DNA from 2 places in the Thalassolituus sp. genome. Region 1 is predicted to be linked to the other one. Evidence: predicted binding sites of a transcription regulator. Region 1 holds the regulator's gene; the other holds the start of a gene.
The links. The regulator sigma-54, encoded in region 1, starts transcription at its own class of promoters, with help from an activator protein. The targets are predictions, from matches to a motif close to TGGCACNNNNNTTGCTNT.
Positions count from the first base shown of each region.

Region 2: the regulator sigma-54 is predicted to act here: its motif matches at 1,825-1,842, upstream of AC5E51_RS05070 (nitrate reductase).

Region 1 covers NZ_CFHJLR010000015.1:36,411-40,625, reverse strand. The annotation lists gene rapZ (RNase adapter RapZ) at 1-241, opposite strand, end outside; gene ptsN (PTS IIA-like nitrogen regulatory protein PtsN) at 259-717, opposite strand; gene hpf (ribosome hibernation-promoting factor, HPF/YfiA family) at 721-1,023, opposite strand; gene AC5E51_RS11610 (RNA polymerase factor sigma-54) at 1,088-2,647, opposite strand; gene lptB (LPS export ABC transporter ATP-binding protein) at 2,792-3,517, opposite strand; gene lptA (lipopolysaccharide transport periplasmic protein LptA) at 3,514-4,092, opposite strand; gene lptC (LPS export ABC transporter periplasmic protein LptC) at 4,076-4,215, opposite strand, start outside.
Region 2 covers NZ_CFHJLR010000005.1:36,694-40,908, reverse strand. The annotation lists gene AC5E51_RS05070 (nitrate reductase) at 1-1,645, opposite strand, end outside; gene nirB (nitrite reductase large subunit NirB) at 2,274-4,215, shown strand, end outside.

The DNA.
Region 1 (4,215 bases):
AGTGATCATTAGGCAGGTCGAGCAGTAGCTTCTCTATCGGCTCTTCTGTGGCCGAGAGATTGCGAGCATCAATACTGACCGCAACCCGGGTCAGCTTGTCATTGGCGTCAGCCTGACTGGCAAGGGCAGGCAGTAGCCCGATGGGCAGGTTGTCGATGCAATAGAATCCAAGATCTTCGAGCACGTGCAGCGCACTCGACTTCCCCGATCCTGATCTTCCGCTGATGACTACCAGGCGCATATTCGACTCCGTGATTACTACCGCTCTGCGATCGCTCGCTGGAAAAGACGTTTGGCGTCTGGCGCGTTGCGCAAAGCTTCGCGATATTCCGCCTGATTAAAGTTACTGGCGAGTGTCGCCAGTATCTGAAGGTGTTCGTCGGTTGCTTCCTCGGGGACTAACAAAGCAAATACGAGGTCGACCGGATTACCATCGATAGAATCATAGTCTATCGGGGTATTTAATCTCAGAAGAACGCCCAGCGCTTTCTGGCACTGCAACAACCGGCAGTGCGGGATGGCAATACCTTCTCCTATCCCTGTGCTTCCCATGCGCTCGCGTGCTAACAGGCGTTCGTAGATATCGTCTGCGGAGGCATCGCCGATTTCTTCAGCAACCAGAGATGAAAGTTGTTCTAACAGTTTTTTCTTACTGGAAACGGTCACGTCAATGACGGACCGTTCCGGTGTGAGGATATCCTCAATACTCAAAGACATGCTTCAGCCTTGACCGTGTTGGCGCGCGACCTGCTTCTCTTTGTGCTTAAGAACCTGACGGTCCAGTTTGTCGACCATCTGATCAATGGCGGTGTACATGTCTTCGTTTTCTGCTTTCGCGTGCAGGTCGTGACCTGTGATGTGTATCGTCCCTTCGGCCGTCTGGCGATCTTTAACGACGGTCAACGTGATCTGACCTGTGGTGATGCTGTCGCTATGGCGCGTAAGCTTCGACATTTTATCTTCAACGTGCGCCTGCATCGCTTCCGTTACTTCTACATGATGACCACTGATATTGATTTGCATGCCAAGTCTCCTGTGTCGCTGGCGGTAGGTGAATCAGAATCTGTTCACATTGATATAACAGACTCTAAATCAACTGCTTACGTTCATTCGATGGTGGTATCAGCATAGCCTCGCGGTATTTCGCTACCGTGCGCCGTGCCACTTTGATGCCCTTTTCACCGAGCATCGTTGCTATCTTGTTGTCACTGAGTGGCTTACGCGTGTTTTCGTCCGCGATCAGTTTCTTGATCATCGCCCGGATAGCCGTCGATGAACACTCTCCGCCGCTGTCGGTGCTGACGTGGCTGGAGAAAAAGTATTTAAGCTCAAAAATCCCACGTGGGGTATGCATGTATTTCTGGGTGGTTACCCGAGAGATCGTCGACTCATGCATACCTACGGCTTCGGCGATGTCATGGAGCACAAGTGGCTTCATGCCTTCATCACCTTCTTCAAAGAAGTCTATCTGGAATTCAACAATTTTGGTTGCGACTTTGAGCAGAGTGTCATTGCGACTTTGCAGACTTTTAATAAACCAGCGTGCTTCCTGCAGGTGATCTTTGAGGAAGGTATTGTCAGCACTGCTGTCTGAGCGGCGAATCAGTGATGCGTAGTCGGCATTCACCCGCAGCTTGGGCGCAATCTCTGGATTCAGCTCAACACGCCACTCGTCTCTGATCTGGCGGACGATGACGTCTGGAATAACGTACTCGGATTCTTCTGAGGCAATGCCTGCACCCGGCTTCGGGTTAAGCTCTTTGATCAGTCGCATGACTGACTTGAGGTCATCTTCCTTCAATTTTGTGCGGCGCATCAGTGACTGATAGTCGCGACTACCGAGCAGGTCAATGTGATCACGTATGATCAGCTGCGCTTCGGTGAGCCAGGGGGTGCCCTGAGGCAGTTGATGCAGTTGCAGAAGCAGGCATTCGCGGAGGTCGCGGCAGAAAACACCCGCCGGATCAAATTGTTGCAGGCGATGAAGAACTGCCATCACTTCTTCTTCTTCGATTTCGAGTGACGGGTCCATCGCTTCAATGACGTCTTCAACTGTCGTGTGAAGGTAGCCATCATCGTCTACACCATCAATCAGCATGGTCGCAACTTCGCGGTCAGCATCTGACATTGGGGTCAGGTTTAGCTGCCAGAGCAGGTGATCCTGCAGATTGTCGCTGGTGGCGTAGCGGGAATCGTAGTCAAAGTCTTCGTCTACCGGCCCGGAGCTTGATGCGACTCCGGCGCTGACCTGATAGGTATCTTCCCACTGGCTATCTACAGGCAGGTCATCGGGCAGTTTCTCGCTCGACCATTGCTCATCGAGAGATTCCTGGCCGCTCTGATCGTCGTAGGAATTGTCATCGTAGGAATTGTCGTAATCCTGATTGTCAGAGCTGCTCTCACGGTCTTCGCGGCTGTCTCTGTCGTTGTTATCGGAATCAGAACTGCGGGAATCGTTGTCGGACTCGTTGCCTGAGTCGCTGTTGTCATCAAACTCTTCGCTTTCCAGCATTGGGTTGGAATCCAGCGCTTCCTGAATTTCCTGCTGAAGGTCCAGCGTTGAAAGCTGGAGGAGGCGGATGGCCTGTTGCAGCTGAGGCGTCATCGTCAGCTGCTGGCCCATCTTAATCTGAAGGGATGTCTTCATATAACTCGGTAATTACGACCTGAAAATCGAACCATCTTTTTGTTTGATGCACCTAGCATTATAGGCAAAGTCCTTGTGTATGGAACCTATTTTGCTTACCAGAGTAAATAGATAACTCTACAGTACGTGACATCGGTCAGAGTTTCAAAGACGGAAATCGTCCCCAAGGTAGACTTCGCGCACCTGCTCATTGGCAAGCACATCTTCAGCCGTGCCTTCGGCGATAATGTGGCCACCACCAACGATAAAAGCCTTTTCGCAAATAGCGAGGGTCTCACGCACGTTGTGGTCGGTAATCAGTACGCCGATGCCCCGCGCCTTGAGCTGACGGATAATATCCATGATGTCCGAGACTGAGATCGGGTCTACACCAGCAAAGGGTTCGTCGAGCAGAATGAACGAGGGCTCTGCAGCCAGCGCTCTGGCAATTTCGACACGACGACGCTCACCGCCGGATAGCGCCATGCCGGCGCTTTCGCGGATGTGTTGAATATGAAATTCGTTCAGTAGCTGCTCGAGCTGTTCAGTTCGCTGCTGGCGATTGAGATCTTTACGGGTCTCAAGAATGGCCATGATGTTATCTGCAACACTGAGCTTGCGGAAAATCGACGCTTCCTGCGGCAGGTAACCGATGCCTTTGCGGGCACGGCCGTGCATTGGCAGGTGGCTGATGTCTTCGTCGTCGATCATGATGCGACCACGATCGGCTTGCACCAGGTTAACAATCATATAGAAACAGGTCGTTTTGCCGGCGCCATTAGGGCCCAATAAACCAACGATCTGGCCGCTTTCAACGCGGATAGATACGTCTTTAACGACTTCGCGGCCGCCGTAACTTTTGGCCAGATGTTCTGCCTTCAGTGTTTTCATTCTGTCGCTGCTTCCGGAGATTCTGTCGTGTCAGACTCTGAGTCAGATTCGGACTCAGGTTTTGGCGGCTGGATAACGACTTTGATCCGGCCGGAGTCTTCATCTGTGCTGTCGGTCGACGACTCGGCGGTGGTGCCATCAGCACGCACGGTCTCTGTTGCCATGTCGTAGGTGATGCGTTCGCCGCTGAAAATATTGCCTTCCTGTTCCAGTTCAGCATCGCCAGTAATAATGATGCGGCGCTCGCTGGTGTAGTAATCGATGCGGTTGCCGAGGGCTGTGGTGAGCGGTTTACCGACCTCAATCTGCTGTTGGTAACGGGCACGGTCGCCTTCTGCGACGGCTTTTTCGAGGGTGTCGCCGTTGCGCAGAATCATCAGGCGGTCGGCTTCTATTTTCAGCGTGCCTTGGGTAAGAATGACATTGCCCTCGTACACAACTGTACCTGCGCGGCGGTCGATCTCTGCAGAATCTGACAGGATCGTCATTTCTTTCTGCCAGTCATCCGGCAATGCGACTGTGTAGCTTGCGATCACTGACAGCGACATCACGGCCAGTTTATTGAACAGGTTCATAAGTCGTACGGACTCCTGTTTTCAGTTCGAGGCGCTGACGTGTGGCGTCAAACATCATTCCGGTGCCAGTCATGCGGCTGTTTTCACCCGTCATGGTAACCAGCTCATCAGTCTCTGCGATCT
Region 2 (4,215 bases), on a different contig from region 1:
CAGAAGGGTAGTTATCATTAACCGGCCATTGAATCGGAGCGAGTGCATCGTATTGTTCGCGGCTTAAATTGGTCAGGCCGCTGAGATCAAAGTCCCGCGTGCCTTTGTTCTCAAACATGGAAAGCCGCGCGTGCTCGTCAAAAATATCGGCCGGATGCTCGTACGGAAATTCTTTCTCGAAACCCAGTCGACGCGCAACCTGAGTAATTATCCACCAGTCAGGGCGTGCTTCGCCTGGAGCAGGGAGGAAGCCTCTCTGACGCGATATACGGCGCTCAGAGTTTGTGACAGTACCGTTCTTTTCACCCCAGCTGGCAGCGGGCAGCAGTACATGAGCAGCCGCGGTTGTATCGGTGTTTGCCATGCAATCTGAGACGACAACCAGCTCACAGTGTTTCATGGCTTCTTTAACATCATCAGCATCAGGCATACTGACCAGCGGGTTGGTGGACATAATCCACAGGAACTTTATTTTGCCGCTTTTGACTTCGTTGAACAGATCGACCGCTTTTAAGCCCGGCTTTTCTGCAATACGAGGTGACTGCCAGAAACGACGTACGCGGTCTCTATCGGCGGGGGAGAAGTCCATATGCGCAGCCAGCTGGTTGGCCAGACCTCCGACTTCCCGCCCACCCATTGCATTCGGCTGCCCTGTAATTGAGAACGGGCAGGCACCCGGCTTACCAATACGACCGGTGGCGAGGTGAAGGTTGATAATGCTGTTTGCTTTATCAGTTCCATCGACGCTCTGGTTCACCCCTTGAGAATAAAAGGTCACCGTTTTCGGCGTATCGCGAAACCAGGCGAAGAAGGTTTCCAGGTCCTGCTGGCTGACATCAGTAATATCAGCGAGTGAAGAAAAATCAGCGGCTGCTTGTGATGCGGCATCAAGTGCTGCGCTGATGTTTTCAGAACACTGCTCAATAAAGTGTGTGTCCAGTGCGTTCTGTTGGTGTAAGTAGGTCAGCAGCGCATTAAATAGCGAAGTATCGGAACCCGGCTTTATTGGCAGATGCAGGTCTGCAATGTCACAGGTTGCTGTTTTACGAGGGTCGATCACAACAACCTTCATATCCGGGCGAGCTTTCTTTGCCGCAGCCATACGTTGGAACAGAATAGGGTGGGCCCAGGCGGCATTGCTTCCGGTGATCACCAGAAGGTCAGCCTGTTCCAGGTCTTCGTAGCAGCCCGGTACGGTATCACTGCCAATAGACCGTTTGTAAGAAGCAACAGCCGACGCCATACACAGACGCGAATTGGTATCCATATTCGCACTGCCTATAAAGCCCTTCATCAACTTGTTGGCGACGTAATAATCTTCTGTGAGAAGCTGGCCTGACCCGTAGAACGCAACCGCTTCCGGGCCATGGGTAGAGACTACCTGGCGGATCTTATCGGCGACCAGGTTCAGTGCGGTATCCCAATCAGCTGCCTGGCCATTCATTGTCGGGTGTAGCAAACGGTCGGTTTGATCCAGAGTATCGTGCAGCGCAGATCCCTTAACGCATAGACGCCCGAAATTTGCTGGGTGCGACTTCATTCCAGCGACAGGCGCAATATCCTTCTCGTCGACAGAAATATCCACACCACATCCTACTCCGCAGTATGGACATGTTGTCTGAACCTGTAGCTTTTTATGACTCATAGGGCTATCCACATAGTTGGCTTGCTACTCTCAAGCCTTTTCGTGAGCAAAAAAAAACGCCCGCGGAGTTACCCGCGAGCGCCAATGCTCATAAACACAACACAAAACGACGACACCAACGTTGGTGTCTGGACCGCTGAATCTGGCTCCCTGCCAATGCACAAGGTCTTAGTAATGAGTAAACAAAAAGAGTGCCAACTCTGAGATGCTAGTCATTTATTCATACTCAGACCCGCCTCAACGCCCGTGGCAACTGAGCCTGGTGATATGTGAGCAGAATCGGCCGGCCCGTTTTCAGAAGTTGATTCGGTAAGTCACTGGTGACCTTGTATCTTATTTGCCTTTTTGGGGTGCAATAAAACTGTAATGAGCACTCTTCTGGTGCGAAAAGTGGAGTCTGATCACTTTTTCTCTGTGGTTCTGATACTCCCAGCCCACCGACAGGCAGGCTGAAAACCAGACGCGACGGCCTGCCATTGCATCTGGCGGTTCTGGATACCGCTTTGGCACTCATATTGCTAAAGCCTATTCGATACTGTTTGCTGCAACGGCGTAGCGGGTAAGTAGAGCAACGATGCACTTATTTAAGGAGACAAGAAGAATGTCTGAATAAGAGAGAGTCATCGCCATGAGTAAGAAGCGCATCATAGTTGTTGGTAACGGTATGGTTGGCCACAACTTCCTCGCCACTATGGCCGAATCTGAGAAAGCCTCAGAATTCGAATTAATCACCTTTTCCGAAGAACCTCGCCTTGCGTACGACCGCGTACAGCTGAGCAAATACTTTTCAGGGGCGACCGCCGCTGACCTGGCACTCACCACAGAATCTGAATACGACGATTCCGGTATTACCTATTTAAAGAATGAGAAAGTTGTCGAAATTGACGCCGACAACAAAACCATTACGACCTCAACCGGGCGTATAGAAGGATACGACAAACTGGTGCTGGCAACGGGTTCCTATCCATTTGTTCCACCGATTCCGGGTAAGGATCAGGATCACTGCCTTGTTTATCGTACGATTGAAGATCTTGAAGCAATTTCTGCGTCCGCTGAAGTATCCAAAACGGGTGTTGTTGTTGGTGGCGGTCTGCTTGGCCTTGAGGCAGCAAATGCACTTAAAGAAGCCGGCCTTGATACCCACGTTGTTGAATTTGCTCCGCGCTTAATGGCCGTGCAGCTCGATGAAGGCGGCGGTAATCTGCTGCGACATAAAATCGAATCTCTGGGTGTGTCAGTACACACTGAAAAAAACACCAAAGAAATTGTCGCCGGCGAAGAATGCCGCTATCGCATGAACTTTGCCGACGGCTCACACCTTGAAACAGATATGATTCTGTTCTCTGCAGGTATTCGCCCTCAGGATGAACTTGCGCGACAGTTCGGCATCGACGTCGGCGAACGCGGCGGTATTGTCATTAACGATTATTGTCAGACCTCAGAAGAAGACATCTATGCAATTGGCGAATGTGCGCTCTGGGACAGTAAAATTTTCGGTCTGGTCGCACCGGGCTACCAGATGGCAAAAGTCACAGCGGCTCACATCACAGACACCCTGGTAAATCTGAAAACCCCGGAACTTGCTTTTAAGGGTGCTGATATGAGCACCAAGCTTAAGCTGCTGGGCGTGGATGTCGCATCGATAGGTGATGCGCATGGCCATACGGCGGGTTCTCAGTCGTTTGTATTCAGTGACGACATCGAAGAAGTCTACAAGCGACTTATTGTTTCTGCCGACGGTAAAAAACTGCTTGGCGCCGTGCTGGTGGGTGAAACTGAATCCTACGGTACTTTGCTGCAACTCATGCTTAACGATATGGATATCCCGGGTAATCCAGCTGCACTTATTCTGCCAGCACTGGGTGACGAAGCGCCTGCAGGCCTGGGGGTAACTGCATTACCCGACACGGCTCAGATCTGTTCATGCTACGACGTATCAAAGGGTGACATTGCTGCTGCGGTACAAGGTGGCTGCTGCACCATGGGAGACATTAAAGGTGCGACCAAAGCGACCTCGGGTTGCGGTGGTTGTGCTGCCCTGACCAAGCAGGTAATGGATGCCGAGCTGGAAGCTCTGGGTGTAGAGGTCAATAATGATCTGTGCGAACACTTTGCCTACACCCGTGCTGAGCTGGCAGACATTATTCGAGTGAAAGGCTACGCCAGCTTTAAGGATGTATTGCAGGGGCACGGCAAAGGACACGGTTGTGAGATCTGTAAGCCGACCATTGGTTCTATTCTGGCTTCGTACAAGAACGAGTATGTTCTGAAAGATGATCTGATGCCGCTGCAGGACACCAACGATATTTTCCTCGGCAATATGCAAAAAGACGGTACTTACTCTGTCGTACCGCGCGTACCGGGGGGTGAGATTACCCCTGATAAACTGATTGCCATTGGTGAGATCGCTAAAGAGTTTGATCTCTATACCAAAATTACTGGTGGGCAGCGTATCGATTTATTTGGTGCACAACTCCACGAGTTGCCGAAAATCTGGGAGAAGCTGATTGCCGCTGGCCTTGAAACCGGGCATGCCTACGGTAAAGCACTTCGTACCGTGAAATCCTGTG